4 regions of the Neobacillus camarae genome follow, and region 3 is predicted to be linked to each of the others. Evidence: predicted binding sites of a transcription regulator. Region 3 holds the regulator's gene; each other region holds the start of a gene.
What was found. Region 3 encodes Rex, which represses fermentation and respiration genes when NADH is low (regulators of the CRP and FNR family bind a similar motif). Its sites were predicted from a motif close to TTGTGAAATATTTCACAA; they were not measured.

Region 1 (8,073 bases), on a different contig from region 3:
GCATCTGGCAGACCTTGTTTATCGGGGTGGTCAGCTATATCTTAATGGAAAAAATAAAAGTGCATCCTGCCTATGTGATTGCCGGTGCACTAGTGTATGGAGGAATCTTTTTAGCTTAAGTTTGGAGGATAACAGATGACATTCTCAATTGTTGGTTATGACCCGGTCGAAAAAGAATGGGGAATCGCCGTGCAGTCTAAATTTTTAGGCGTGGGCGCAGTGGTGCCTTGGGCAAGGGCGGGAGCAGGGGCTGTGGCCACCCAGTCGTATGCCAATACGGCATACGGTCCCAAAGCTCTCACTTTAATGGAACAAGGAAAGTCGGCACAGGAAGCACTTGAGTTGTTGCTGGCTGATGATCCGGACAAAGAAATGCGCCAGGTCGGGTTAATTGACGCTGAGGGGAATGGCGCCACGTTTACTGGCTCGGCTTGCTACGATTGGGCTGGCGGTGTGACGGGTCCCCATTTTGCGGCCCAAGGAAATATTTTGGTCGATGAAAGAACGGTTGCGAGGATGGCTGAGACGTTCCAGACGGCTGAGGGCACGCTCGCTGAACGACTGCTGGCTGCATTGGGCGCTGGTCAGGAGGCAGGCGGTGATAGCCGAGGCAAACAATCGGCCGCTCTGTTGGTTGTAAAAGAGAAAGGCGGTTACGGTGGCTTTAATGATCGCTATATTGACCTCCGGGTGGACGACCATCCTGAGCCCATTAAAGAGTTAATTCGGATTTACCAGCTGCAGCAGCTTTATTTTGCCCCGTCTAATCCTGAAAAGGTTGCGGCGGTTGAAGGAGCCATAAGAGAAGAGGTCATCCGCCAGCTAGCCCGGCAAGGTTACCTTCCGGGGCAAGAGGCCACCGATGAGGTTTTATATAAGGCGATCACAACATATCTTCACTCGGAAAACTTTGAGATGCGTGAACAAAAAACCGGATGGATTGATTTAGAGGTTTTGGAGTTTATGAAACAGCAAGCATAGCCAGGCGGTTGCCTGGCTTTATTGAGTTGTACTGGTAGTTTTGTGGGGGATTCTATAAAACTCCGTGGAATTCTACAAAGAACAAAGGGACACCATGTCAAACAAAGTATAAACAAAAAGAGAGCCGGCGTTTTTCACACCGACTCTCTCGAAAAAGAATTACATCGCTGCCCCGTGGCAGTTTTTATATTTTTTGCCGCTGCCGCAAGGGCATGGATCATTGCGGCCGATTTGCTCTTGGTTTACTTTTGGCTTGCGTTTGACCGTTTCGCTGTCTTCCTTCGGATTCACAGCCTGACCCTTAGCGACTTCCTGGCGCTCCAGGTTGTTGCGGATCTCCGCTTTCATAATATACATCGCGGTTTCTTCCTCAATCGATTGAATCATCGCTTCAAACATCGCGAAGCCTTCATGCTGATATTCACGAAGCGGGTCGATTTGCCCGTAAGCCCGGAGGTGGATACCTTGGCGAAGCTGATCCATAGCATCAATATGGTCGATCCATTTCGAGTCAACCGCCCGAAGGGTTACAACCTTTTCAAACTCACGCATTTGATCATGCAGAAGTTCTTCTTTTTCATCGTAGCGTTGTTTTACCTTAGCGAAAATCGTCTCAACCATTTCATCCGGGTCTTTACCTTTAAGATCCTCTAACGTAATGTCACCTTCAGGAAGCAGGTTGGCATGTACATAATCAACAAGACCCTGCAAATTCCATTCTTCCTCGTCCTCATGACGAGGTGTATGGGCTTCAACATTCCTCTCGATTGTCCGCAAAATCATGCCATGCACAATTTCTTTGAGATTTTCCGACTCGATTACTTCATCGCGCTGCTTGTAAATGATTTCCCGTTGCTGGCGAAGTACATCGTCATATTGGAGAAGCTGTTTACGGGCGTCGAAGTTATTGCCCTCTACCCGTTTTTGCGCCGATTCCACGGCACGGGTCACCATCTTGCTTTGGATGGCCTGTGAATCATCCATGCCAAGTCTTTGCATCATAGTCTTCATGTTGTCTGAACCGAAGCGGCGCATCAGTTCGTCTTCCATCGACAAGTAGAACTGAGTAATCCCAGGGTCCCCTTGACGTCCGGAACGTCCGCGGAGCTGATTGTCAATCCGGCGGCTCTCGTGACGCTCGGTACCGATTACGGCCAGGCCGCCCAGTTCTTTGACGCCTTCGCCAAGCTTAATGTCCGTACCACGGCCGGCCATGTTGGTGGCAATGGTAACAGCACCTCTCTGGCCTGCTTCCAGGATAATTTCCGCCTCACGGGCATGATTTTTCGCATTCAAAACATTGTGGCGGACGCCTTTTTTCAAGAGCATTTTCGAAATCAATTCAGACGTTTCAATCGCTACTGTACCAACCAGTACCGGCTGACCGGTCATATATCGTTGGGCAATGTCCTCTACTACCGCTTTGAACTTGCCGTCGATGGAGGCGTAAATTAAGTCCGGACGGTCATCACGGACAATCGGGCGGTTGGTTGGGATGACGATAACATTCATATTATAGATGTTACGGAATTCTTCTTCTTCCGTTTTGGCGGTACCGGTCATACCAGCCAATTTTTCATACATACGGAAGTAGTTCTGGAACGTGATGGTGGCCATGGTCATGCTTTCGTTTTGAATTTCCACGCCTTCTTTTGCCTCAATCGCCTGATGCAGGCCTTCGCTGTACCGGCGCCCCTTCATCAAACGGCCGGTGAATTGGTCAACAATGACGACTTCCCCGTCCTGCACAACATAATCAACATCCAAGTGCATGGTTACGTTGGCTTTAAGGGCTTGGTTGATATGATGGTTTAAAGTGACGTGCGAAATATCAAACAGGTTTTCGATGCCGAACGCTTTTTCCGCTTTGCTGATTCCTTCTTCGGTCAGCATGACGGCTTTAATTTTTTCATCATAGGTGTAATCCACGTCCCTCGTTAAGGTGCGGACAAAAGCGTTTGCCTGCATATAAAGGACAGCTGATTTTTGAGCTTGTCCTGAAATGATTAATGGAGTCCGCGCTTCGTCAATCAAAATGGAGTCGACTTCGTCGATGACGGCATAGAAAAGCGGGCGCTGAACTTTTTGTTCCTTGTACAGGACCATATTATCTCTCAGATAGTCGAAGCCAAGCTCGTTATTCGTTCCATATGTGATATCAGCTGCATAGGCTGCCTGCTTTTCATCTTTATCCATGCTGTTTAAGTTTAGGCCGACGGTTAATCCTAAAAACTGATACAGTTCACCCATTTCGGTGGCGTCACGGCTAGCCAAGTATTCGTTGACGGTTACCACGTGGACACCTTTGCCCGATAGAGCATTGAGGTATACCGGCATGGTAGCCGTTAAAGTTTTACCTTCACCGGTCTTCATTTCGGAAATGTTACCCTCGTGGAGAGAAATACCACCCATGAGCTGTACATGATATGGATAAAGGCCAAGGACGCGGCGGGCACCTTCCCGGACTACAGCAAACGCTTCAACAAGCAGATCATCGAGTGATTCGCCTTTTTGATAGCGGGCCTTAAATTCTTCCGTTTTTTCGCGAAGCTGTTCGTCCGTAAGTCTCTCGGTTTCGGAAGCAAGTGCTTCAATTTGGTTGGCGAGCTTGTCTAATCGTTTTAGCTCACGTTTGTTCAGGTCAAAGACTTTATTTAAAATCCCCATATTACGATGAACGCTCCTTTTTGTCTTTACTAAAAAGCCACTAAATACTATTGATTTTGCTAGATAATCCTTTCTCCATCTTACCATTTTCAGCGATAGAGTGACAACCTGTTAGCGCCACTGCAGAATTTGTCAATTTGTGCTGATTTTAAACAGGACTCGGAAACCCTATGAAATCCTGTACTAAGGAAATTATCTTAATCATACTAAGTATCTCCCTGCCATAAATGTTCGGTTTTTCGACAAATATGGCAGGTGGCTGAATTTGGTGTCGGTTTTTTAAAAAAATTTACAAAAATGAATAACAAACATGGTTTTATGTATAAATATAACAAATGTATACATATTTGCACTGTATTAATAATGTTAATAGAATGCTTATATATCAATATTTGCATGTTGCTTTTGGGCGAAAATGGAGTGCTTCTTTTTATTAGGAAATATTCACAAATTGTACATTGGAATATACTCCTAGAATGATAGATACTACCTTTAGAGAGGTTAATCTGGAAAATAAATTGATATCCAAATACATATGGGAAGGGTGAGGAAAGTGGCCTTTTGGGGGAAAAAGAAAAACAAAGAGACCGATCCCGAAACTAGAGAAGAGAAAAAAAAGGGAATCTTCCGCCGACTTTGGCATTGGGTCAAAAATATAGACTGGAAGGATCCAGTTACTCGCTGGAAAATGATGTTTGCATCCATAATCGCGCTGATTGTGATTGGGGGCGGAGGATATGGAGTCATCGCCTTTACCAACTCTCCGACATTCTGTTCCTCCTGTCACGAAATGGCGCCGGAACACTCAACATATGTTGCCAGCTCACATAGCAACGTAACATGTGTCCAGTGTCATATTAAACCAGGTGCTGTAACCATGATGGTACATAAAGTGAAAAGTTTAAAAGAAGTGTACTACCATGTAACGGGAGTCCCGGAACAAATTGTGCAAACCGTGGATGAAGCAGTTTCGGATGAAAACTGTTTACAATGTCACTCGGAAAACCGGTTGGTGACCGCTTCGGGGGACTTGAAAGTAAATCACAAAGGACATATCGAGGAAGGCGTGCCTTGTATTTCCTGCCACTCAGGGGTCGCCCATGGAAAAATCGCATCACGCGAATTAAACACGGAGAAAGACCGTGATAAGTTTTCGGATGATGCAAACGGGGACTTAGTCCTAGAAAAAGCATACACAGCCCCGAATATGGGAACCTGTATCGATTGTCATGATAAAGTCAACAACGGTGAAAAGCCGTGGAAAGATGTCTCTTATCTTGTTCCGAAGAACCCAGAAGAAGAGACGGAGAAAACCGAAGAGGTAAACGCCAAGAAAACAACAGAATCTGCAAAGGAAGAAACAGCAAATACTGAAACGGCCAATGCTGCTGTCCATGATGAGAAGACTCAGGACATTATTCTCCAAGCCATCGGAAAACAGCAAAAAGACGTGAAGCTTTCCATGGCATGTGAAACATGTCACAAACAAATAAAAGTTCCTGATAGCCATAAAGTCGAAGGCTGGAATGGAAATCACGGGACCACAGCTATTCAACAATTGGATCAATGTGTTAAGTGCCACCAGGATTCCAAGTGGATTAGAGAGGTTTCCAGTGAGGACCTTGATTCAATTATCAAATTGAGCGGGCAAGGAACGGAAACTAGCAAATATACGCCAAATTTGACTGTCGTGAAAGATGCGACAAGAACGAACCAGTTTTGCAGTGCATGCCACGCAAACCGGCCGGCAGGACACTCTGAAAGCAATCAATGGTTGACAGCACATGCTGCAAATGCCCAAACAGCGGAACAAAAGGCTGAATGTTTCGTCTGTCACGACCGCGAAAAGCCGGCAGATGGTTCAACGACTGAAAAGGCCCCAACAGATGTATATTGCCAATATTGTCATAGGACTGGCTTTAAAGATGATGCCAAAAACTAATAAACCGTAAACAGGAGGGTCGCATTTATGGATGAAGAACATAGGAGCAATCAGCCGTCCCCTCCCAAATTTCGCTATAAATTCTATAAAATCGCAACGTTCACTGTGATGTTTTTGGTCGTCTTTTTTGCCATCGGCGAAATAGGGCTAAAAGCAACCACCAGTTCGGGATTTTGCGCATCGTGTCATGAGATGAAACCCGAAGTTTATACGTGGAAAGCATCCACTCATAGCGAAGTTGATTGTACAAATTGCCATACAGATCCCGGGCTCAAGGAGATAGCTAAGGATCAAGCAACAGGGGTCATCAAAAAGCTCCGGAATGAAGAGGAACTCTCGGCCGCCATTATCCGAATGGCAAACGAAATACCTGACAGCGCATGTGAAAAATGCCACAATATGTCAAATCGAAATGTGACTGCATCCGGGGATATTATTATTTCCCATACGGAGCACAAGGACAAGAATATTAAATGTACCCAGTGCCATAGCGGTGTCGCCCATGGAAAAGTAGCCGACAGGAACATGACTTTCAAGACCGACTATGCCAAATGGGATGCTTCACTTGGAAAAACAGTCATGTCTGAAGTGGAATACACCCGACCGACGATGGATACTTGTATGGAATGTCATGAAAACAGACAAATCACAACGGAATGCAGTGCCTGTCATACAACGGGCATGCTGCCAAAGAGCCATAAAGATGCGGACTTCAAGACAAAAACACATGGACTACAGGCTAAGGATGAATTAAAGGATTGTAATTCTTGTCACAAGTATATGTCAACGTCTGAGTTAGAAGGATATGAAGAAGCATCTGTTTTATCGAAATACTTAAGCACAGAGAATAAAGGCACTGACAAGAATGCAAGTACCTATGCAAAAGAAAATACTTTCTGTCTGGAATGCCATAAAACGCGCCCGGCCAGCCATACAGATAACTTCTTTAGCAGTCATGGATCAGAGGCTAGCAAAAATCAGGAGAAATGTTTCACCTGCCATGAAAATAATAAAACGGGAACAGCCGGCAACAACGCGGTAAATTGTTCTACATGTCACCAGAAGAAGCACCTGAATAAATGGCGGGAAAATCATCCTATTTCAGTTGGTAACGTAACAAAGCCGCAGGAAAGCTGTTATACCTGCCATGTGAAAAAAACTTGCAGTAACTGTCACAAATAAAACTGGCCCAAGTTCACTTGGGCTTTGTAGATTATTTGAATATTCCGTGTTGGAGCTTTTGTAGGTATCAGCATTCACGAATGGCTTCGAGATTTCAACAGGAAAAAAGATAGAACATGAGGAGGATTCTTATGGAGGCCCATGAACTCCCTATTATAGAAGAGCCTGAAACAAAAGAAACACGAACGAAGAAAAAAAATGATCGGTTTACGAAATTCCAAGGGATTTCACTGATTCTTGCAAGCTTAATTATTAGTTTAATTGGCGGTTACTTTATTACTGATAAATTTTTCTGGTCCAATGAGAACGAAAGCAGATTAGAGCAGCAGGTTTCCTATTATGAGGCATTAGTCAGCAAGGAACCTAATAAACCGGAACATCGGATAAATTTAGGTTATTCCTACCATTTAACAGCTAATGATGAAGAAGCTGTCAAGCAATTACAGACAGCAATTGATTTGGATAAGGAAAATGTCGCCGCCTACTTCAATCTGGGGCTCGTGTACAATGATCAAGAACGCTATGATGACGCCCTTAAGCAATCCAATAAGGTGACAGAGCTGGCCCCAAGAGATTACAAGGGTCATTTATTAGAAGGAATGGTTTACCGAAAGCTGAAAAAGTATAAAGAAGCATTAGCGTCTCTTCAAGAAGCGGATAAGCTGATGCCTGCCAATAACGATATCATTTTTGAAATGGGCAGAGTGGCTGAAGACCAGGGGAATGTAAAGGACGCAGAGGAATTATACAAAAAGGCCCTAAGCTATGACCCGCTTTATAAACCAGCTTCGGAGGCACTTACCAGACTTGCTGGGAAAGATAAGGACAGCAAATAAAAGGAGATGACAAGAATTGAAAAAGACAACAACATATATATGGATGAGTGCCATGGTTGTACTTTCAGCAGCCCTATTCTCAGTAATCACCCTTTTAGATCTGGGACCAGCTCTTAAACCTTTGGTGGCGGCGGCGAATCCAACTAGTGGAGAGCCTGAGTTTAGACAATCATTCTACGGCAGTTTTGAAAATCCATTAAATAAACCGATGGATGTAACAAAAATTGGCGAATACATTTATGTCACCGATACGAAAAACAATCAAGTACAGGTGTTTGATCAGTCTGGAAATAATGTTTCCAAATTTGGCAAAGCGGGAACAAAGGATGGAGAATTCCAATTTCCATATGGAATTGCCGGCGATAGTGATGAGAACATTTATGTAGCGGATTTATATAACGGAAAAATTTCAATATTCAATACAAAAGGCGAATTTATCAAAAATTTCCCGGACCAGGATAAAGT
Region 2 (8,073 bases), on a different contig from region 3:
TTAGCCGGTTCAATAAAGAAAATTCAGCTAAAGAGGTTCATGAAATGGAGGACACCGAAAACCTATGCACTTTTCAACAACCAGGAAGAATCCATTGGTTTGTTTCAACTTCAGGCTGGCGATATTAAAGTCTATGACAGGAATATGGTTTTCCGTGGTTCCTTTAAGAAAAAAAAATTACGGAAAAAGGTAAGGGGGCAGCTGGTGGACCAAGATCGTAAAGTGATTGGTTCTGTGGAAGGTTCAACCATGTTTATGGATGAACAAGTGTTAAATGAAAACAATCGGGAAGTTGCCAGGTTGAGACGGGGATGGATGCCATTGGAATGGAGTCCGTTGTTTCCGGAACCGAATACGCCGGTCCTTTCCTTAAGTGGCGATTTATCTGAGTCTGAAAAGCTGCTGGGAATGGCTTTTTTAATTCAAGAGTATTTTGTCGAAAGATAGGGCTAAATTTGTTTCCCAAAGCCTGTTTGTTTGGTATCATTAACTAGACTATTTAAAATACGGTTCGGAGGTTTTTAGGGTGAAACTTGACATCATTAAGGGACATGGATCAGGAAATGATTTCTTTTTAGTAGATGAAATCACAACTGGCTATACATTTACGGAAACAGAAAGGGCGGAACTCGCAAAACTAATCTGTAACCGGGAAACTTCCTTGGGGGCGGATGGAGTTTTATTTATTATGAACAGTGGACGGGCAGACGGAAAAATGCGTGTATTTAATGCGGACGGATCGGAAGCCTCAATGTGCGGAAACGGACTGCGGTTGGCTGCCCGCTATATTTGTGAATGGAAAGGGCTTGACCATGCAGTGGTTGAAACCATGAAAGCTGACTTAAAAGTGAGCAGGTATCAGGAGCTTTACCCGAATATCCAAACCTATCAGGTGGAAATATCCCCGGTGTTGTTCGAACTAGAAGCTTTACCTTTAAATTTGCCACAACCTGTTTTGATGAATGAACCGGTCCATGAACTGTCACAGGAATTGAGATTTACTGCGGTGGCTGTACCCAATCCGCACCTGATTGCACTAGTGGATGCGGATACTCTAAAAAGTGACACACAAAGACGCCTGAGCGAAAAAGTGAACGGGCCTAATCATTTATTTCCGGACGGGGTGAATGTAAGCTTTGTGAAGGTGCTTCAGTCTGGTGAAATATATGTCAGGACATTTGAACGGGGCGTTGGCTTCACGAATGCCTGCGGAACCGCGATGTCGGCTTCTTCCCTTGTTACTTGCCTTCAGGGGCTGAATCAGTTTGAGTCGGCGATTGAAGTCTATAACAATGGCGGCAAAGTCAATTGTATCGTTCACTCACAGGACGATGTGTACCACATTGATTTAATCGGCAATGCCACATACTTATACGATGCCAGTGTGGATGTGGATTTTGAAAAAGGCACCTTTACGATTGCATCAAAAACTAATTTTGCTGAGCAAATATCCTATGAAAAACTGCAAACAGAAGTGCAGCAATATTTAAAAGAGAATTTAAAAGGATAAGGAACGGTACCTTATCCTTTTTTCTTCGCTTGATTTTTTAAAATTTCCAAGACAGGGGCAAAAGGCTGAATCTCCTTGGTATTAAAATAATCTTTAAATGGGTCGCCCTGCTGCTTGATTCTCTTCAAGGCTGTATTTAATGAAAAGTTCTTTGGTACCAGCTTTGCGTCCACTTCCTCCCAATATAACGGGGTGGCAACTCCTGCATGTTCATTTCCGCGCATCGAGTATGGGGCTACAATCGTCTTTCCTTCACCATGCTGTACATAATCGACGTACAGCCGGTTACCCCGGTTTCTTTTCATTCTTTCAATCGTAAAAGAATCAGGATCCTTAGAAATTAGATATTCAGCGATAAAACTGGTAAATAGCCTTGTATCATCATAAGTAAATTGCCCTTCCGGAAGCGGGAGGTAGATTTGCAATCCTTTATTTCCGGAAGTCTTGATAAAGCCGATTAAATTCAGCTGATCGAGCACTTCTTTAATCAGCAGTGCGGCCTTAACAGCCAATGGAAAGGCATCAATCGACGGGGGATCCAAATCAAAAACAATTTCGCTCGCACCTTGGCTGTAAATGGTATGAAACGGAACATGAAACTCAATGGCCAATTGATTTCCCAGCCAAACCAGTGTCTTGAGATTATTGCATAGTATATAGTTGATATCTTCCGTCTGATATGTCTGGACAAATTCCGGGGCATAGTCGGGACAGTTTTTTTGATAGAAAGGTTCCCCGAACATGCCATGAGGAAAGCGGATGACCGTCAATGGCCGATCTTTTAAAAAAGGCAGCATATATGGCGATACTTCCCTCAAATATAAAATATAATCCGCTTTTCGGATGGCGTGATTTTCCCAAAGAGGTTTATCTGGATGGGTAATTTCCAATTCATCAGGCAAATTCTTCTGCTGAAACATAAAATGATCATACGTGCAGTCTAGAGGCTGCAGGTCAAAACGGAAACGATGGAAGTGTGGTTCGCGAAGCTGGTTTTCGAACAGTTCAAGATACTTCACTTCCAGACAAATGGCCGGTTCGACATAAATAAATTGTTGATCTTCATTTATTTTATTATGCTTGACGATTTGGCCAAGTGCCTGCTTTTCATCAGGTTTGAACCCAAAAAGAACCTGCCCGATATTGACTGGTTTTTGGTCTTGATAGACCCCGACATAAAAATAACCGTTAGTTTTATCGAACATCGTGACAAAGCAATTGACATACTTCCAATTTTTATACTTCAACCAACTAGTTGAACGTTTTCCTTCCTCCCATGTACTGCTATTATTTTTGGCCACAATTCCTTCTCCGTCATAGAGAACCACTTTTTCCCAAAGATCGTCAAAGTTGTCATACGCAATAACAGGCTGCAACAGCTGACTGCTGATCGGGTCAGCAGTTTCTTCAAGACCCATGGATTGGAAAAAATCCATAAGCATTTTTTTACGCTTGTGAAAAGGAAGAAAGTGCAGCGGTTTTCCTTTTAGCATTAGGACATCAAAAACCATTAACCGGCAAGGGGTTTGCCTTGCCAGTTCTTGGATTCTTATATTCGATTTTAAGCGGCCGCGAATTTGCAGGCTCGAAAAGTTTGCTTTATAAGGGTTTTCGAGCAGTACCAGTTCGCTATCGAACTGCAATGGTAAAAACGGTTTGAGTTTATCTTCCAACTTCAATAAATAATCGCTTATTTCGGGAAATTGTCCCAGCAGCGATCTTTCATTTCGGCTCATTAATTCCATTCGATTTTCATCCCATCCCAATAACGCCCGAAATCCATCATATTTAACCTCATAAATCCATCCGGGTTTGATTGGGGGGTCAAACGTAAGGGTTGGCAGCATAGGTTTCATCGGAATGTTCCCTTTCTGTTTTAGTCTTATTTTGGCTCATTACTTAACAATCATCCATTTTCCAGCTGTTTATAGGAATGCCTCGATGCGCCGGGCACAAAATAAAACAAAAAGATGGGAGATATGAATCATGCATACAATGTGGAAGGGCAGTATCAGCTTTGGTCTGGTTAATATTCCAATTAAGCTCCATACTGCCACAGAAGATAAAGATATCAAGCTTCGAACGTTGCACAATAAATGCCATGCCCCAATAAAATATGAAAAGGTTTGTACCGTTTGTGAAGAAGAAGTCAAGCCAGAGGACATTGTAAAGGCATATGAGTATACAAAAGGCAAATTTGTAGTGTTGGACGAGGAAGATTTAGAAAAACTTCGTAAGGAAAACGAGGACAAAGCGGTTGAAATCATTGATTTCGTTAAAATAGAGGAAATTGATCCCATTTATTTTGACCGAAGCTATTATATGTCCCCAAATGAGGGAGGGAGCAAGGCCTATTCGTTACTGCGCAAAGCACTTCAGGATTCCCAAAAAGTCGGGCTGGCCAAAATAATAATCAGGTCCAAAGAACAGCTTGCGGTCATTCGGGTGTATGAAAACACGTTAGTGATGGAGACGATTCATTATCCTGATGAAGTGAGAAAAGCAAGCGATGTGCCAAATGTACCTGCCGACGATAAAGTGACCGAAAAGGAACTGGATACGGCCATCCTGTTGATTGACCAATTGACATCAGAATTTGAACCTGAAAAGTATACCGATGAATATCGGACAGCCTTATTGGAACTAATTGAGACCAAACGCCAAGGACAAGAGTTTGTTACAACTGCTGCAAAAGATACGCCATCGAATGTGACCGATTTAATGGCAGCTCTCCAGGCATCGATTGACCGGACAAAACCGGGTAACGCAACGGGAGGTAAGGAACGGCCCAAGGCAGTTGCGGGTGTGGAACGTCCCAAAGTCGCTGCAAAACCGGCAAAAGCCGCTCCAAGGAAAAAAGCACCGGCAATTGTCAAAAAAGAAGCATAAGAGTAAGAAGAGCAGGGGGGACCCCCCTGCTTTCTATTCTTCCAAATGGTTCTTGCAATAATCAAAAACAAGTTGTTCCTCGTCTTCCTCGAGTTCAAAATCAAGTACCTCTTCTGTCGCGTGTTCGTAGAAGTGATAATTGGAAATTTTCATCTCTTCCCCATCAACGACAAAAAGAACTCTTAAGCCAACTCCTTTTTCGGAAAAAAGTTCGTCTTCTTCATCAACCTCAAGTTCCAAGAAGAATTCATAGCGGTCCCCTGAAAGCAGCCCAAATGGATCTACCAGTTTTTCAACTGTATGCCCGATAATGTTCAAGTAAATCATCCTTTGCTATTTTTATCGTACTTATTATACACATCTTTCTGCTGTAAATAAAAAATTGCAGACTACTCTTCAAATTATTGCAATTTTGTCACAAGAGATTTGAATAATATGTGAAATGTTGAACATGTTATTACACCGGATTGATGCGATACGATAAGATTATGTTGAACTAAAGACGAGAGTATTAGAGGGATACATATGACTGTTATTGGAGAGGTATTGGAATCTGAATTGCAGCCCTTTTTGCAATCAAGAAGAAACTTTTACCAGCTGCTTTATCTTTTATTTATGGAACCAAAGGCAAATCTATTTTTCTGTGATTTAGGTAAAGACATTCCATTTCATGAACTGGAGGAAATTCATGAAGCAGGGGGAGGATTGTTAGGGCAATTTTTTTATTGTTTATCAGAAGATCAAATACATCAAGAGAATGAAGAATATCACCGATTGTTCTTAGGACCTGGCCTAATGGCCGCACCCCCATGGGAATCCTATTACCGCAACAAGGATCATTTACTTTTTGAGGAGTGCATGTATCAAATTAGGGAGTTTTATCACCAATATGGTCTCCAAAATGTAAGCGAAAACCGGGAACCAGATGATTCTCTATTGCTGGAACTGGAATTTATGATTTTTCTATCAGAACAATGTTTGCAACAAACCAACCTGGAAGCACTAGAACCATTCGTGGCAACACAGATTGATTTTCTTAATGACCATCTATTGATTTGGATACCTTTATTTTGTGAAAGAATTATCAAAAACACAACCAGCCAATTATATTTAGGAGCAGCCATGCTCCTGGAAGATTTTTGCCGGTTTGATCTGGAAACACTTACTGAAACCATGGAGGCATTAAGACATGTCTGACAAGAATCCGTTCCAAAAATTTTTAACCAATAAAATGCAGCGCAGGACGTTTTTAAAATGGTCAGGCGCCATCGGTATTCCGGTCATTGCCGGTGGAGTGGGCACCAAAATGCTTGTTGACCGGAGACAAGACACAAAACCTGTAAGGGCAAAAGGAACAGAAGAAATTGTGTCAACGTGCAGCATCACAAATTGCGGCGGCAGATGTATCATTAAGGCTCATGTAAAGGATGGGAAGGTCGTTAGGATAAGCACGGACACCCAAAAAGCCGGTGACAGGGCTGCTCCACCCCTAAGAGCATGCGTCAGAGGCAGAAACTACCGAAAGATGCTCTATGATCATGACCGATTAAAATACCCAATGAAGCGGGTCGGCAAGCGAGGAGAAGGGAAATTTGAGCGAATCTCCTGGGATGAAGCCATTGAAACAATCGCAAAGGAAATGAAGCGAATCGGCGATACCTATGGCCCTGAATCCAGGTATGTAAACTATGCAACAGGCCAAAGCAGCGGTCTCCATGGGGGGCGAAATTCAGCCAGAAAGTTATTATCGCTCACAGGAGGATTTCTCAATTACCGGCTTGACTACAGCGCAGGTGCCGCTGAAGCTGCCACACCATATACATATGGCACCAACATGACAGGAAGCAGCTTTGATTCGCTGCTGCATTCCAAATACATTATTTTGTGGGGTCAAAACCCATCAGAGATGATATTTTCTACTCCATATCGGGAGTATTTAATGCAGGCAAAGAAAAATGGAGCAAAAATAGTCGTCATTGATCCACGCTACTCTGACACAGCAATCGCTTTTGCCGATGAATGGATTCCCATCCTTCCAACTACCGATACAGCGCTTATGGATGCGATGGCCTACGTAATCGTCACAGAACATTTGCATGACCAAGCATTCCTTGACAAATACTGCATTGGCTTTGATAAGGACCATATGCCGGAAGGGGTTCCGGAAACCGAGTGTGTGAAAAGTTATTTGTTAGGGGAACAAGATGGCATACCGAAAACACCGGAATGGGCTGAAAAAATCTGCAGGGTGCCAGCAAATAAAATCAGACAGCTTGCCAGGGAATATGCCACCACCAAGCCAGGTGCTTTGATTCAAGGCTGGGCGGCACAGCGCCAGGCTTATGGTGAGCAATATACGCGCGGCGGTGCACAGCTTGCCTGTTTGACTGGAAATGTCGGCAAACTCGGCACCTGGGCAGCAGGAACAGGCAGCTGGAGCCGCACCAAAATGATTCAACCGTTGACATATGAAAACCCTGTGAAAGCTTCGATTCCATGCTTCCTTTGGACAAAGGCTGTTGAAAAAGGGACGGAAATGACAGCAGCTGACGGGCTGCAGGGTGTGGACCGATTAAACTCCGATATTAAGCTTATCGTGAATTTGGCAGGGAACGCCCTGATTAACCAGCATGCTGATATCAATAAAACAACCAAGCTTCTCGAGGATGAATCCAAAGTGGAATTCATCTTGGCCAGCGACATTTTTATGACTCCAAGTGCTAAGTATGCCGATATCTTATTGCCAGGGACCACCTTTTTTGAACGGCATGACATTGGCTTTCCTTGGGGCGGAGGCGACTATGTTATTTTAGGAAATAAAGTTATCGAACCGTTATATGAATGCCGCGATGAATATGATGTATTTGCCGCAGTGGCGGAAAAACTTGGGTTGAAAGAGCAATTTACAGAAGGGAAAACAACACTTGATATTGTAAAGGAAAGTATCGCGCGGACAAGAAAGGAAATAGATCCTAAATTTCCTAATTATGAAGAATTCAAAAAGATGGGTGTATTCCATTTCAAATTTGATGAGCCGCTAGTGGCCTTTAAAGAACAGATTGAGGATATTGATACGCATCGATTCGAAACACCCTCCGGTAAGATTGAATTGTTTTCAAAAGCGTTATGGGATATGGAACAGCATGATGAGATTCCCGCGATTGCCAAATATATTTCTTCCTGGGAAGGACCAGAGGATCCGCTGATTAGTCAATACCCATTACAATTAACCAGCTGGCATTACAAACGGAGATGCCACTCCACCTATGACAACCAAGAATGGCTGGAGGAAGCGGCAAAACAAGAAATGTGGATGAATCCTAAGGATGCCGAAACACGTGGAATCAAAGATGGCGACAGGGCTCAAGTGTTTAATGACCGCGGTACCTTGGTCATTGATGTAAAAGTAACGCCGAGAATCACTCCAGGGGTGTGCGCGATTCCGCAAGGCGGTTGGTATACCCCAGATAAAACAGGCATTGACCAGCGGGGAGCGGTTAACGTATTAACCTCTCAGAGGCCAACACCGCTTGCAAAAGCAAATCCACAGCTAACCAATCTTGTAGAAGTGAAAAAGGCATAGGGAGTGAGGAGAGTTGGCCCAACTAGGATTTTATATTAATCAGAGCCTTTGCACTGGCTGTAAAGCGTGCAGCGTTTCCTGTAAGGATAAA
Region 3 (8,073 bases):
TTCACGAGCTTTCCCCGCACAATCTCCGCCTTTGTATTTTCAAGAGAAACTTCATCGCCTTCGATGACTTTTGCCGACAGATGTCCCGCATCCTTCACAAACGGAAGAAAGGAAGATTTTCTTTTAATGATAATTTTTTCCCCGCCGATTTCCGCCACTGAACTTTCACCAAAATGGAGACCGATTTCAATCCGGTCCGCATTCAGCAGCCCTTTTATCTCAAAACCGCCTTTGAGGTTAAAAGTTTCATATTCTACATCCCCATTAACGGAAATACTTCCTTTCACATTCGCCATTTCGCCTTGCAGCCTTTCCCCGGCAGCAAGCGTTCCAAGGATTTTCATTTGGTTTAGAACGGCGCTGCCCTCTATGGCCATATTCCCCACCACGAGGATGGAACCTGATTCTAAATTCCCTTTCACTTCCGCTTCCCCGATTACCTTTATCGAATCTGCTTGCAAACCATCTACTACTTCACTTGTGCCATAGATATTGAATACAGAACAGTCAACATGGGATTCGATGGTCGCCTCGCCCCTAATACGCACTTTATCATAATGGCCGCCAGGGTAGTTCCCCGAGCCATTAATTTTTAGATCGTGACTTGCCTTCATCAAGATTCCCCCCTTTTATACTTTCCTGTATTCTTTTACGGTGGCTTTTTTATCGATGGTCAGGTTTTCTTTATATTCCACAAGCCCCACCTGGCATTTCGGTCCGATGGTCACATGGTTTCCGCGAATGACGGCTGCCTTGGTATTTTCCACCACTATTTCGTCCCCTTCAATACACTCCGTCTCAAGCTGTGTGGTGATAAGCGATTTAAATAATCCCAAGAAGGCAGCTTTTTGTTTGATAAAAATTTTCTGGCCGCCGATTTCTTTCACCTTACACTCTCCAAAAAGGGTCACCTCCACAGAGTCGGCATTTAGCAGCCCTCCGATAGAGAAATGGGATTCCGCTTTAAACCGATCGGCTTCACAATCCTTTTGCACAATAAGCTTCCCTTTTATATTGACTTCCTCTGCCTGCAGTTTCCCGCCAATGACCGCTTTACCAGACACCTTTGCCGTTTTGGCCAATACATTGCCGCCAACTTTTGCTGTCCCTTCGACCGTAAACAGGTTGGTTTCTAACGACCCCTTCACTTTCCCGCTTCCGCTAATCTTCGCTTTATGGGAGATCACATTTCCATTGACGCTGCCTGAACCGTTGCATTCGAATTCTGAACAATCAATATCTGTGTTAATCGTTCCCGTGCCGTTTATCGTTACATGGTCAAATTGGCCCCCGTTGGCAGAGCCGAATCCATTGAGTGTCAAGTCGCCTCTTTTTTTCAGTTCCATACTGATTCTCCTTTATCATAATTTCGATTTAATTTCTTCGGCACATGCCATCAGCTTCAGTTGGGCCGCAACCTTTGTTCCAGGCTCGAAGTAAAAGCTTTCTGCGTTGACCACCAGCAGACAGGAAGAGATCCCTAGTTTTCTCATGATCACTAAATCACAGCTCTTCTGCTTGATCACAGTCCGATTTTCCTTCATCACCTGAAGCAACAATTTCCCTTCATCCATGCTGATTTCCCCTGACTGAAGCAGCTTCTCTAAAACATACACTTCAAGGATGCGGGAAAAATCTAGAACAGGGCCGCCTTTGTCGATATCTATATAAATGTTCATAACTGTTTCCGAAACAATGTTACGTTTCAATAACTCGTCTTTGCTTAATTGTAAATCGGATACATTTGGCGAAAGCATATCTGCCAGCTCATCCAAGGAAAGATTCTCTTTCATGGTTTGGATTTTCTCAATCCGCTGCAAAATCTTGTCTTTCGGGAAAAAGGTTTCCTGTCCGGTAAAGGTTGATTTCCTTATAAACCACTCTTCCGGAATCAGGTCCTTTCGCTTCCAGCGATACAGCTGACCGTACGAAATTCCGGCAAGCTCCAATAAATCTTTTTTGGATATTAACTCCTCGCTCATAAGTAAAACCCCTTTCTTAATCACAGTGTAACATAACACTGTTACGCTTGTAAAACCCATTTCAAAAAAAAATGGCGCCAGCAACCTGCACCAATTTCCCTAGTTTATTGTATTTCCGCTAAAGCCACTTGCTGGTAGGCCTTAAAGAAAGAGTCACAGAATTGATCCCACGCTGCGGCGGCTTCCATGGATTCCTCACTCACCTCACCGATGACTGGTTTTTGTAATAGGTCTTCAAGCTGATGGGAAAATGACCTGATCACCTCTTCCAGGGCACCTTCTAAGACACCGGCCACAAAATCCTTCGGCGGATACCAGTCGGCCACGCGCTGCAGGTCACGAAAGATTTGCGTTAACAACAGGTTGCGCGGTCCCTCCCATTGTTCGTTGACCACCACATCCCGGAAAATCCGCGGCAAGGACGAGAATTCTTCCATGACCCCGTGGCCGGCAAACACAGAGATTGCGTCACGGAGGATCTCCGCACCTTCATTGGTCGCACAGATTTTTTGCAGCAAGACAAGTTCCCTTAGATTGAATAATTTTTTCCGAATTTCGAGTGGCTGGTCGGAATGAATCCCGGGATTTAGAGGCTTTTCCAGCTTTAAAAATGAGTCATAGATTTTAAATGCCCCCGCGGTTGTCCTGTGGGCAGCGTTTTCGATTTTCTTTAGTTTGCTGGCAGAGAGCGGATAGTCTTTCACCTTTTTCCCGAACACGGTCCGAAAATCTCCATAGAGCTTGGCTTCTCTTGCAGCCCTTAGCATAAAGCCGGCACAGGCAATGCCGATTTCTAATCTCGATAAAGTTAAGACAATTCCCACTGCGACAGCTATCCCCTTGTCCTTAGGCCCAATTGGATAGGCGAGCGCTCCGTTATATTGGATTTCCGCCGTCGGGAGTTCGGCTGTACCAAGTTTCCATTTGATCCGGTTGATGTCGTAACTATTGCGTTTTTCCTTTTCTTTATCGCCTGGAAGCCAGGACGGAACGATAAAGGTGGAGACCTTAGTGGTGCCGGCTATTTTGGCGGTGACCACGGAATAATCAGCATGGGCAGCTGAGCAGAAGAATTTATTGCCATATAGCCGATAATGGCTTCCTTCTGGCACCGCCTCCAATACATTGGCCGGCAAATCGGACCCGCCCTGGATTTCCGTCATAAACTGAGCACCGATTGCAAACTCCCCGTTGATGCCTTCTTTTGTATGTTGGAGGATTTCTTGAAGCTCGGGGATTTCATCATTTGGAAACTGCTCTAATAGGGCGACTAAGCCATGGGTGCAGGTTAGCGGACAGGTCACGCCCGCTTCTCCAAGCTGATGAATTAACATTCTTTTGACAAAGCTTTCCCAAGGATGCCTTTTGCTTGAAAACAGGCCTTCTCCAAATATTCCTTGTTCGAGTTGAAGGGTTTCCATCGGCCGGACGATTCGATCAATCCGGTGGTTAAACGCGTCGTAGTGAAGCATGTAGGGACGGACTTCAGGGCGGGCAATTCGTTCGGCCAATTGATTCCATTTGGTTGATACAGTTGGGGAGAAAGTTTGCAGGGTTTTATGGATATCTTCGTACTGGGATGCGGCGAATTTTTTGACGGCTTTCTGTAAGAATGGCTCGTCCCGGTACCAGTCAAGGCTGGCACGCTTTTCGAGGAATTCATCAAAGCTATAAGAATTGGCTCCTCTTGTGGCAGCGTCCTGGGAAGCGATGTTCATTGAATGTCACTCCTTCTTATTGGGAAATTTTACAAATATTCAGTTTTATTTTAAGCTGGGAAAAGGGTAGACGTCAATGTGAGGAATGAAGATGGGGTTTAACAGGATGGGGAATTTTCTTTATAGTAAGGTTCTGGGCGGTTCATGAAGACAAAACTTGCTGATTTCCGTGATTCTTGTCCTCATGATGGCTTTATGAGGACAAAACTACGTTCATTACTGCCTTTTCTGTCCTCATGACGGCTCCATGAGGACAACATCCTGTTTATTTCTTTATTTCCTGTCCTCATGACATAATTAGGACTGATCAGCTCGCCATTAAAAAAGGAGCTGCATAAAAACAGCTCTCTTCCTAAATTCTCTCTATTGTTGCTGGGTTCTGCGATACTGGTATTGTCTCCATTGGTAGTGAATAAAACAGCCGATGCAAAATCCCAGGATAGCGACAAATGCAGCAATCATCACCAGCGCTGAAAACACATAACCGAGTGTAGTCCAGCCCAGCACAAAACTGAGAAATCCTATCCCGAGACAAGACACGGCAATCTTTTGGTTAAACTGCTGCTGCTCCCAGTCCTCCGGAATATAGGATTTGGGATCCTTCTTCAAAAAAAGCTTTGCTATTTGCATAACCGGATTAAATCCGAATAAAAGACCAAGTATTCCTGCAGTAAATGGGATCAACAAAATCCACTCATAACCAGTCACCCAGGTTAAGAGAACACTAATCACAATCACCCACTGATTGGTTTTCACAAGCGGACGTGGGATTGAACGAACTGCTTCTGCCATTTTAATCCCGACCTTTCTTATTTGTTTTATAGGTTTATATATATTTTAATCATTTCCCCCTATTTTGTATAGAAAAACTTATCGCTCAAATTTTAAAAAATACATACAATCCTACTAACTGTTATACTTAAATAAAAGATACAAAGTTAAGGACGGGGTCTCTATGATCAAAATTATCACCGATAGCTCGGCTGATTTGCCGAAACATTTAATCGAAAAATACAATATCACTGTGGTCCCGTTGACCATCATGATCAACAACGAAACCTATTCGGAAGGGGTCGACCTGACACCGGATGAGTTTTTTACAAAAATGTTCAACTCCAATGAGCTGCCAAAAACTTCTCAGCCTTCACCAGCCTTGTTTGCTGAAACCTTTAGCCGATTCAACAGTGATGACCAGCTGCTTTGCCTGACCATCTCATCCGGCCTGAGCGGTACCTATCAATCCGCCTCGCTTGGCAAAGACCTGTCAGATGCGAACGTCACGGTGTTTGATACTCTTGCCGGATCGCTAGGACATGGATTGCAACTTATCCGCGCCGCGGAACTCGCCCGTCAAGGACGGACAATGGACGAAATCCTGAAGGAGCTTACCGATTATCGTGAAAAAATGACCATCCTGGTCCTTTTAGATACGTTGGAAAATATCGTTAAGGGCGGCCGCCTCAGCAAATTCCAAGGCTCGTTAGCCAAGATTCTGAATATCAAAGTGATTTTAGAAAGAGTCGAGGGTGGAAAAGTGGAAATCAAAGAGAAGGTTAGAGGCAAGAAACGGTTTCACAACCGGACGATGGAGCTCATCCAAGAGCAAAGCAGCGATTTCTCCCATACCGTATTCGGGATTACCCATACCGGAAACACAGAAGAAGCCGAAGCGATTAAGCAAGAGCTTATCGAGAGATTCCATCCAAAAGAAGTCATTGTGAACTACATGGGGGCCACGATGGGAACATATGCCGGTAAGGGCGGCATGATTATTTCTTTCTAAAATGCTTTGTTCACTGATTTTTTTTACTCTGTTGATTGAAGTGGAAATCAACAGCCATATTGAGCAATGCCTTCAAAAAAAAAACAGACCTTTTCCGAAAAAAGGCCTGTTTTTCCTATTCTTCCTCTGCCTCTGTCTCATTCGCATTTGGATAATGCTTTAAAAAATAAACCAATGACTGCAGTTCGACCGCTAAATCGATATGATGAACCCGGATTGACGGCGGCACATTCAACCGCGCCGGTGTGAAATTTAATATCCCCTTCACATTGGTTTTCACCAGCCGGTCTGTAATTAGTTGAGCAACCGGAGCAGGAACGGTTAATATGATAACAGGGATATCTTCCTCCACTAAGTATTTTTCCAAATCATCCATGGAGTGAACGGGAACATCCCCTATGGAAGTCCCGATTTTATTCGGATCCACATCAAATGCACATTGAATTTTCGTATTATTGTTTTTCATAAAATTGTAATGCAAAAACGCCGTTCCCAGATTACCGACCCCAACTAGGGCAACCTTGGTCAATTCGTCCTGATCGAGGGTTTTACGAAAGAAAGTCAGGAGATAATTGACATTATACCCGTACCCTTTCTTCCCTAAAGCTCCAAAATAGGAGAAATCCCGGCGGATAGTTGCTGAGTCCACTTTTACGGCTTCACTTAGTTCTGCCGAAGACACCCTCTGTTTTCCGGAGGCATGCAAATTTTGGATAAATCGATAATATAAGGGCAGCCGTTTTGCTGTTGCCTGTGGTATTTTTGCTGTCTCGTTCGCCATACTCCTCACCTCTCTAATTGATTTATCTCTTCTCTAATAAAGTCTCCGTTTTTTCCTCCGGTTTTCTTTACTAAATAGGTTGGACCGATAACCATCCCTTTATCGACGGCCTTGCACATATCATATACGGTTAAAGCACAGGCCGACGCAGCTGTTAGCGCTTCCATCTCGACGCCAGTGCTTCCTTTGGTCTTTACTTCGGTTTGTATCGATAATTTATACTGATCCGCATCCTGTTGCTCCCATGAGAAGTTAACATTCACTCCGGTCAGAGGAATCGGGTGACACATCGGGATAATGTCCCATGTTTTTTTGGCGGCCATGATAGCTGCTACCTGGGCAACTGCCAAGACATCGCCTTTCTTCATTTCATTATTGGTCACTTTTTGGTAAATCTCTTTGCTGACAGTAATGCTGGAGTTGGCAAGCGCGGTACGAGCTGTTTCCGGCTTATCACTAACGTCCACCATCTTTGCCCTGCCTTCTTCATTAAAATGAGTAAATTCAGCCATTTAAAAAGCCTCCCAAAGGAATAATACTATATTTTCACGATTCTGTCTGTGAAACTTTGCACGAAATCGCTTATTTTTTTTTCCAAAAGAAACACATTCCCGAAAACCCGCCGTTTATTGCCGACCTTTTCGGAATAAGGTACACTATTTATAGGTAATTGAGGTGAAAAAATATGATTTTATTACAAGTGAACCAACTGGAAAAATATTATGGCGCTGAACTTATTTTATCGAATATAAAGCTCGAATTACAAACCCGTGACCGTGTTGCCCTTGTTGGACGCAACGGTGCCGGGAAATCGACATTGCTGAAAATCATTGCCGGCCATCTATCGCATGACGGCGGGGAAATCATCAAACCGAAAGATGTTTCCATCGGCTATTTAGCACAAAATACGGGTTTGGAATCGAACCTGTCGATTTGGGAGGAAATGCTGACTGTATTCGAGGACCTGCTTACCATGGAAAAGTCGTTAAGAAGACTGGAAGAACAAATGGCCGATCCTGATATTTTCAACAATCAGGGAAAATACGAACGGATCCTTAAAGAGTACGATCTGCTCCAAGTGAGTTTCAAGGAGCAGGGCGGCTATCAATTTGAGGCCGATATCCGTTCCGTGCTTCACGGACTAAATTTTCATGACCAGTCGCTCATCATCTCCAGCCTGAGCGGCGGCCAAAAGACCCGGTTGGCCTTGGGCAAACTGCTTTTAACTAAACCTGATATTTTAATATTGGACGAGCCTACCAACCATCTGGATATCGAAACGCTCTCCTGGCTTGAGCAATATTTACAGGGATATGACGGAGCCATTTTAATCGTTTCCCATGACCGGTACTTTTTAGATAAGGTCGTGACCCAAGTTTATGAACTGTCGCGCCGGCAAATGCAAAAGTTTACCGGCAACTATAGCGCCTATCTGGATCAGAAGGCTGCCAATTACGAACGGGACATGAAGTTGTACGAAAAGCAGCAACAAGAAATTGCCGCCCTTCAGGACTTTATCCAAAGAAACCTGGCACGGGCTTCGACCACCAAACGGGCCCAAAGCCGACGCAAGAAACTGGAGAAAATAGATGTCATGGATCGTCCGGCAGGCGATGAAAAGTCGGCCAACTTCTCCTTTGATATTGAAAAACAGAGCGGAAATGACGTGTTAACGGTGGACTCCCTTGCGGTCGGTTATCATGGGGAAAAAGTGTCAGAGGGAATTTCCTTCCGTGTATTTCGCGGGGACAGCATTGCCCTTGTCGGACCAAACGGGATTGGCAAATCGACCCTGTTGAAAACCATCAT
Region 4 (8,073 bases), on a different contig from region 3:
ACCACCATTTTCATTGTTCTTATTGCACTTATTATCGGGGGATTCAGCTATTATCAGGCAACACACTTTAATTCCAAAATCACGATAAACGGTACAAACGTCGGCGGGATGACGGCAGATGAGGCATTGAAAACGTTAAAATCAACGGTGCTAAAAAACGTGGTCTATGTCGGCGGCCAACAAATTATCGATGGCCAAGATATGAAAATGACCATCACGGAGAAAGACCTGCCAAACGTTAAGAAATTATTAAAAAGCCAATGGACATTCTTCCCTTCTTCAAAAGAAAAAAATTATTCCATCATGCCAAGCAATCTGGATGAGTATCGCAGTCAAACCTTGAAGAAAGAAGTCGAAGAAAAGCTGACTGCCATGAACCAGAGTTTGACAGCGCCCCAAGATGCAATGGCCTATTTGGACCAAGGAAAAATTGTCGTCTCTCCTAGCGTGAAAGGCGAACAGTACGATGTCAACAGTCTGCTAAAAGACTATGAAAAGCAGGAATACACCAGTGAAATCCATTTAAAGCCTGTATACATAGAACCCCTCAAAGAAGACAGTGAAATCGTCAAAAACGAACAGAAAAAGCTGCAGGATCTCCTCGGGCTAACAGTGGAATATAAGGTACAAGATAAAGCCTATTCGTTAAAAGCCAGTGACTTAATTAAAAGTGCCACTGTCTCAAAAGACTTAAAATTAACGGTCGATCCGGCTGACATAAAGAAAAAAATAGATGAAATCAATGGCACCCAATCCACGTTAAATAAAAATTTAAGCTTTAAAACCCATACCGGTTCTGTGATTTCCGTCAAAGCACAAGGCTATGGCTGGGCATTGGATGCTAAAAAAGAAACAGCGCTACTTCAACAAGCGTTCGAAAACGGGGAAAAATCACTTACGGCTGCGAATATTACCGGACACGGCTGGAAAGGTGAAGGCTACGGATACGATACGACCACAAATGGCGGCATCGGCGATACCTATGCGGAAGTCTCCCTCTCCGAACAGAAAATTTGGATATACAAGAATGGACAATTAGTCGTCACCTCCAGTGTCGTGACCGGCAAACACAGCACCGGTAATGATACATCACCAGGAGTTTGGTATATCCTCTATAAAAAAACACCAGCGACACTGACGGGTCGAGAACTCGGAGGAAAACCGAGTTATAAAGTAGATGTGAATTATTGGGCTCCGTTCACGAATGATGGGCAAGGGTTCCATGATGCCAGCTGGAGATCTAACTGGTCAAGCACCGCCTATCTCAATGACGGATCGCATGGCTGCGTCAACACACCGCCAAGCGTGATGAAAACCGTGTACGAAAATATCAGCACCTATGAGCCGGTTGTCATCTATTAATACTCATAAAAAAACAGGAAATTGTTTGTGATTTCCTGTTTTTTTATGTTTTAAATTATTGTTCAAAAGACAGTGCGGAAAAAGCTGTGTAAATAAGTTTGTTATCAATCCTCCTTGGCAAGAATTAGGATAAATAATACTTGCTAAGGAGGATTTTTCGACATGAAAATTCCAAAGGAATTGATCAAAGAAATCATAAAGGAACAGAAGTTCACAAGCACCAATCAAATCATGGATACCATTAAAGAAATGTTTGCAGATATCCTAGAGGAAGTGCTCCAATGTGAAATTGAAGAGCAGCTAGGATACGAAAAACACCAACGTCGTGGTAATGAACCTAACAATTACAGAAACGGATCAACCAAAAGGAAATTAAAAACACAATTTGGCGAAGTGGAAGTAAATGTTCCTCGGGACAGAAAGGGCTCGTACGAGCCACAAATCTTGGACAAATATCAAAGGAATACCGACGGAATGGAAGATAAAATACTGTCACTATACGCTCATGGCATGTCCACAAGAGATATCCAGGAACAGGTCAAAGATCTCTATAATATTGAGATTTCCTCCGAGTTAGTTAGTAAAATCAGTGAGAAAATTATGCCACAAGTGAACGAGTGGCAAAATCGAGCACTTGAAGCCTATTATCCTTTTATTTTCATGGATGCCATTCATTATAAAATTCGAGATAATCATCAAATTGTTTCGAAAGCAGCATATGTTGTTCTAGGAATCAATAATGAAGGGTATAAAGAAATTCTTGGCATCTGGGTTGGGGCAAACGAGAGTAGTAAGTTTTGGTTAGGCGTGTTGAATGATTTGAAAACCAGAGGAGTCAAAACGGTCAATCTTTTCTGTGTGGATGGGCTTTCAGGGCTTAAAGAGGCCATCCAAGCTGTGTATCCTTTTGCCGGTATTCAGCGTTGTATCATTCATCAAATCCGTTCAAGTACCAAATATGTTTCTTATAAACATTTAAAAGAGTTTGTCGCTGACCTTAAAAAAATATATTCTTCAATTAACGAAGAGTCTGCTTTAGAAAGACTCATTGAATTTAAGGATAAATGGGGCAAAGAATATCCTTCTGCGGTTAGGTCATGGGAGGAAAATTGGGATATTTTAGCTACCTTTTTCGCATATCCGCAGGAAATTAGGAAAATAATATATACTACGAATATTATTGAAGGACTTCACCGTCAATTTAGAAAAGTAACAAAAACCAAGTCTATTTTTCCAACTGATGATAGCTTAAGAAAAATGCTTTACTTGGCATCTCAAAACATTTCGAAAAAATGGACCATGCGTTATCGAAACTGGGATATGATTTTAAATCAGCTTGAGATTCTGAACCAAACATCATAATTGGGGACTCTGTCCCCAAACCCCTGAAGTTTATCGCTTTTGTTTTCCCTAAAACGGACAAAAAAACGGACCGCACTAAGTCCGTCCGTTTTAGGGTAAAATCCATAAAACCGCTCAGGTTGCACTTCTGCATTGCCCTATCCTGTTTTATGGTAAAAGCCAATATAATTTTTGACAAACGATGTTTTTTTATACCTATTTATTCTTGCCTTGCGAAGATTGTCAAATAATACTTACACAAGATTTTCCGCAGACCCGTTCAAACGAAAGGCCGGAAAAGGTATGGCGTTCTATGCCCTTTCTTTTTCGGCCAGGATGCTTTTGCTCACTTATACCAATTCAAATGGTTGCATGGTTTGCTTTAGGACTGTCACGGAATGATTGAATTGTTCTCTTTCTTTTTCATTGAGCCCGATTTCCACTACTTCACGAATGCCACTACGGTTAATAACAGCCGGAACACCGATAAAGACATCTTTTTGGCCATATTGTCCATCAAGATAAGCGGATACGGTCAAAATGCAGTTTTCATTATTTAGAATGGCTTTGGTAATCCGGACCAGTGACATACCAATTCCATAAAAAGTTGCACCTTTTCTTTCAATGATCTGATAGGCCGCATCACGAACATTCACAAAAATTTTGTCTAAGCATTCTTTTTTCAGATCGTTTTTCTTAGCCAGTACTGCCTCAAGCTTTTCGACTCCAATGGAGGTACTGCTCCAAACCGGAAGCTCTGTATCACCGTGTTCCCCAATAATATAGGCATGGACATTTCTTGTATCAACGTCGAAATACTGGCCAAGGTTGAAACGAAGGCGGGCAGAATCCAATACAGTTCCGGACCCGATGACACGTTCTTTTGGAAGGCCTGATTCCTTCCAAGTCACATATGTTAAAATATCGACCGGGTTTGTTGCTACAAGGAATATCCCATCAAAGCCGCTTTCCATAATGTTATGGACGATATCTTTAAATATCCTCGTGTTCTTCTCCACTAGCTGCAAACGAGTTTCACCTGGCTTTTGTGCCAAGCCTGCTGTAATGACAATGAGGTCAGCTTCTGCACAATCTTGATATGTTCCATTCCACACTTTTATAGGTGAAGGAGAGAATGGCATACCATGATTAAGGTCCATTACTTCGCCTTCTGCTTTTGCTTCGTTCAAATCAATAAGAACTAATTCCTCTGCAACTCCTTGATTGATCATGGAATAAGCATAGCTGCAGCCTACCGCTCCCGTACCGATTAACACAACGCGATTTACTTTTCCAATATTCATGATGATTTTCTCCCTTCGATTATGCGCCTGTTTATTTGAATTAAGATGATTACTAACGAGTTTGTTTTTCACTATTATCATGTTGACAACATTAGTTTAGCACTGATTATGTGAATGTTTTCACATATTTTGTGAAGAAATGGTGAACTTTTTATTTTTACTCCCGAAATACGGCTCCGCCATTCCATCTTCGAGATAAATAAAAACCTCGGATTTCTCCGAGGTTTAGAAAAGTGTCATAGAATGAAAATGCTGCGGGCTTAAAACTCTTTGCCATTTGAGGCAATCACGTCTTTGTACCAGTAGAAGCTTTTTTTCCTTATGCGTTCGTTGGTACCTTCCCCTTGACTGTTGAGGTCGACGTAGATATAGCCATAGCGTTTTTTGAGTTCCGCGGTTGAGGCGCTGACCAAATCGATGGGCCCCCATGAGGTATAACCCATGATTTCCACGCCGTCACCGATGGCATTTTTCATTTCTCTGATATGCTCACGCAGGTAGTCAATCCGATATTCGTCATGGATGGACCCATCTTCCTCCACCTGATCCACCGCGCCAAGACCGTTTTCCACAATAAACAATGGCTTTTGGTAGCGGTCATACAGGGTATTGCATACGATTCGCAGGCCGACTGGGTCAATCTGCCAGCCCCAATCTGAAGCCTGTAAATAAGGGTTTTTTACCCCTTCGAACAGATTGCCGGACGTTCTTTGCGCCTCATGCTCCGGTGCTGTGCTGGCCACAAACGACATATAATAACTGAATCCGATATAATCGACTGTGTATTCCTGCAACAGCTCCAAATCCCCAGGAGCCATTTCAATTTTGATATTATTTTCGGCAAAATAATTCATCATATAGGTCGGATAGTAGCCGCGTGACTGGACATCGGAGAAAAACAAGGTTTTGCGGTCGAGCGTCAATGCCTCGTACATATCCTCCGGCCTAGAACTGTATGGATAAGTGACCGAGGCGGCAATCATACAGCCAACCTGCGATGCTGGAATGATCTCATGTGCCGCTTTGACTGCCAGGGCACTTGCCACAAATTGATGATGTGCCGCTTGAAAGACGTCTTGTTCATTTTTCTGGCCGTTTTCAAACAGCAGCCCGCCCCCGGTAAACGGGGCGTGAAGAAGCACATTGATTTCATTGAAGGTCATCCAGTAGTTCACTTTATCCCGATACCTCGTAAAAATTGTACGGGCGAACCGCTCATAAAAATCGACGACCTGGCGATTTTTCCAGCCGCCATAATTTTTCACAAGCCCAAGCGGCATTTCGTAGTGGGAAATCGTCACTACTGGCTCAATATGATGTTTGCGCAGCTCGTCAATCATATCATCATAAAATTGCAGTCCCTTTTCATTGGGCTCTTGGTCATCCCCATTGGGAAAAATGCGCGACCAGGCAATCGAAAACCGGAATGCTTTGAAGCCCATTTCCGCAAACAACGCAATATCTTCCTTATATTTATGGTAAAAATTAATTCCTTGCTGATACAGGTTAAATTGGGACATTGAAAAATCAGGCGGGCTCATAATCCCATTTGGAGAAACGTCTGCAGTCGAAAGTCCTTTTCCATCTTCTTGATAGGCTCCCTCCAACTGGTTGGCCGCTACTGCTCCGCCCCATAAAAATCCGTCGGGAAATTTTCTTGTTTGTGTATCCATTTTTCCACCTCAATTCTTTGTCGTGAAAAGCCAGACAGCCGTATAAACAGCGGCCCTTATCTAACCAAATTAATCCATTTGCCTTATAGCCTGTCACTATTTAGTAGCCGTTAACTCCAATAAACGGTCACCATGGCGAACACTATTGGCCTCGGTTGGGTCGATATTGGCATATTGTTCATAATTGGTCACCACCACCGGGGTCGTGACCACATATCCTGCTCCCTTTATTCCGTTGATGTCAAATTCAATCAGCAGCTGCCCTTTCTCAACCCGATCGTCTTGGGAGATGTGCGAGGTGAAAAACTTTCCGTCCAGCTGCACGGTATCCATACCGATATGAATTAGGATTTCCGACCCATCGTCGGACTTGATTCCAATCGCATGGCCCGTTGGGAACATTACCCTTACGAGTCCGGACACCGGGGAATACAGTTTTCCTTCTGTTGGTTCAATCGCCACACCCCTGCCTAAAGCACCGGATGAGAACGCCTCGTCACTGATTTCCGATAATGGTTTGACTTCTCCAGTAATCGGGCTTGGAATCACTTCGTTTCCGTCTGTTTGCTTCTGTTGTTGCGGCTGGGCAGCAGTCTTTGCCACCTCCGAACCTGTCTCATTGGCAGCCTGCTGTTTTTTTACTCCGCCAAACAAGTACGTAAGTACGAACCCAACAATAAAGGCTACGATGACGCCGATTATCGCTCCCCAGAAACCAAAGGTAATGCCTGCCTTTGGATCGATAAAGCTTGGGAATCCGAAAATCCCCATCCCGCCAATCATATAATATTTGCTATTAGCAAAACCGAGAATAGCACCGCCCACGGCTGCACCAATACAGCTTATAATGAACGGCCGTTTTAGCGGCAATGTAACACCGTAAATGGCCGGTTCCGTCACTCCAAAGATTCCGGAAATAAAAGCTGGGATACTTAGCGATTTTAATTTCTGCTGCTTGGTCGTTAACCAAACTCCCAGGACGGCACCAATTTGAGCAAAGGAAGCTGCATGCGTTGTCGCAAGGATAGGGTCTGCTCCTTGAACCGTAATATTATTGATGGCAATTGGAACGAGTCCCCAATGAAGACCGAAAATAACGAATACCTGCCAGAATCCTCCGACGAATAAACCGGCAATGATCGGGCTTAAATTATAGAGCCAAAGCGTGACTTGTCCCAGCAAGACCCCTGCCCATGTGGCAATCGGCCCGATAATCAAAAACGTGATGGGTATTGTCACCAACAAGGTAAAGAAGGGAACTAAGAATGCCTTAACGACATCTGGGATGACTTTTCTAAAAAACTTTTCAACTTTGGATCCGAAATATGCAGCCAAGATAACCGGAATAACGGAGGAAGCATAACTCATTAAAATAACCGGTATCCCGAGAAATTCAATATAAACGGGTGATTGAAAAACCGTTCCCGAAAATAAGGTGGTAATGGGTTTGCCCTGCATAATGGCGGGCAGTGTCGGGTAAACCAATGCGGCTCCTATCGTCATTCCAATAAACGTGGAACCGCCAAACTTCTTAATCGCTGTGTACCCTAAAAAGATGGGGAAAAAGTAAAATAAGGAGTCCCCAATGGCATTTAATATTTGATAAGTGCCCGATGTATTCGTCAGCCAGCCTAACGATATAAAGAGGGCATTTAATCCCTTGATCATCCCCGTTGCGGCTAGGACCCCAAGTATTGGAGTGAAAATGGACGAAATAATATCGATAAAACTAGACTTTCCTTTTTCCCCATCATCCGCATCAACTTGATTTTGGGATTGGAACCCCCCCACTTGTACGACTGCCTGATAGACATCCGGAACGTGGTTTCCGATCACCACTTGATACTGTCCGCCGCTTTTCATTACCGTCACGACGCCTTCCATGTTTTTAAGGACATCGGTGTTGGCCTTTCCTTCGTCTTTTAATTTAAAGCGAAGCCGGGTAACACAATGAACGACGCTATTAACATTTTCCTTACCGCCGACATTTTCGATAATTTCTTTGGCTAATTGCTCATATTTCAACCTTTAACACCCTCTCTCCATAGACTAAAAAAATACATAAACCATTTTTAGTTTGTTTCAAATCTGTCAGGTTATGCCCAAAAGCCAGGTGGGCTGCGTATAGAACAGTTGGAAAGATTGTGCAATCCCTTTGACAGGAACGAGATTTATTTTTCCATAAAAAAAAGAAGGGCAGCCCCTTCTTTTTTTAAAAACCTATTATGTTAGAACTAGTTAAATCACTCGCACTTTCACAATGCCATCGATTTGGTTGATTTTTGCCAGCAAGCCGGGAATGGTTTCGCCGTTTACTTTTTCATCGATATCAATCATCGTGTAAGCATAGCCGCCGCGGCTTCTGTTCACCATGTCCGCAATGTTTAAATGAT

Region 1: the regulator Rex is predicted to act here: its motif matches at 3,926-3,943, upstream of ACY8D0_RS13285 (cytochrome c3 family protein).
Region 2: the regulator Rex is predicted to act here: its motif matches at 4,835-4,852, upstream of ACY8D0_RS18035 (TorD/DmsD family molecular chaperone).
Region 4: the regulator Rex is predicted to act here: its motif matches at 4,116-4,133, upstream of ACY8D0_RS00260 (L-lactate dehydrogenase).

What each region holds. Positions count from the first base shown of each region.
Region 1 is NZ_JBUCKX010000002.1:1,193,257-1,201,329, forward strand. Features, by position in the region: gene ACY8D0_RS13270 (chromate transporter) at 1-119, shown strand, start outside; gene ACY8D0_RS13275 (DUF1028 domain-containing protein) at 136-981, shown strand; gene secA (preprotein translocase subunit SecA) at 1,141-3,648, opposite strand; gene ACY8D0_RS13285 (cytochrome c3 family protein) at 4,202-5,590, shown strand; gene ACY8D0_RS13290 (NapC/NirT family cytochrome c) at 5,618-6,772, shown strand; gene ACY8D0_RS13295 (tetratricopeptide repeat protein) at 6,904-7,608, shown strand; gene ACY8D0_RS13300 (6-bladed beta-propeller) at 7,625-8,073, shown strand, end outside.
Region 2 is NZ_JBUCKX010000003.1:568,837-576,909, reverse strand. Features, by position in the region: gene ACY8D0_RS18060 (hypothetical protein) at 1-447, shown strand, start outside; gene dapF (diaminopimelate epimerase) at 527-1,510, shown strand; gene ACY8D0_RS18050 (DNA ligase D) at 1,522-3,366, opposite strand; gene ku (non-homologous end joining protein Ku) at 3,497-4,399, shown strand; gene ACY8D0_RS18040 (DUF6509 family protein) at 4,433-4,726, opposite strand; gene ACY8D0_RS18035 (TorD/DmsD family molecular chaperone) at 4,925-5,596, shown strand; gene ACY8D0_RS18030 (DMSO/selenate family reductase complex A subunit) at 5,589-7,982, shown strand; gene ACY8D0_RS18025 (DMSO/selenate family reductase complex B subunit) at 7,996-8,073, shown strand, end outside.
Region 3 is NZ_JBUCKX010000004.1:170,797-178,869, reverse strand. Features, by position in the region: gene ACY8D0_RS22290 (cytoplasmic protein) at 1-614, opposite strand, end outside; gene ACY8D0_RS22285 (polymer-forming cytoskeletal protein) at 630-1,346, opposite strand; gene ACY8D0_RS22280 (YhbD family protein) at 1,362-1,982, opposite strand; gene ACY8D0_RS22275 (acyl-CoA dehydrogenase family protein) at 2,087-3,700, opposite strand; gene ACY8D0_RS22270 (DUF4395 domain-containing protein) at 4,064-4,492, opposite strand; gene ACY8D0_RS22265 (DegV family protein) at 4,656-5,483, shown strand; gene ACY8D0_RS22260 (redox-sensing transcriptional repressor Rex) at 5,599-6,264, opposite strand; gene moaC (cyclic pyranopterin monophosphate synthase MoaC) at 6,270-6,776, opposite strand; gene ACY8D0_RS22250 (ABC-F family ATP-binding cassette domain-containing protein) at 6,950-8,073, shown strand, end outside.
Region 4 is NZ_JBUCKX010000001.1:57,089-65,161, reverse strand. Features, by position in the region: gene ACY8D0_RS00270 (L,D-transpeptidase family protein) at 1-1,362, shown strand, start outside; gene ACY8D0_RS00265 (IS256 family transposase) at 1,525-2,724, shown strand; gene ACY8D0_RS00260 (L-lactate dehydrogenase) at 3,054-4,007, opposite strand; gene ACY8D0_RS00255 (aryl-phospho-beta-d-glucosidase) at 4,268-5,680, opposite strand; gene ACY8D0_RS00250 (beta-glucoside-specific PTS transporter subunit IIABC) at 5,777-7,705, opposite strand; gene ACY8D0_RS00245 (phosphoglycerate dehydrogenase) at 7,919-8,073, opposite strand, start outside.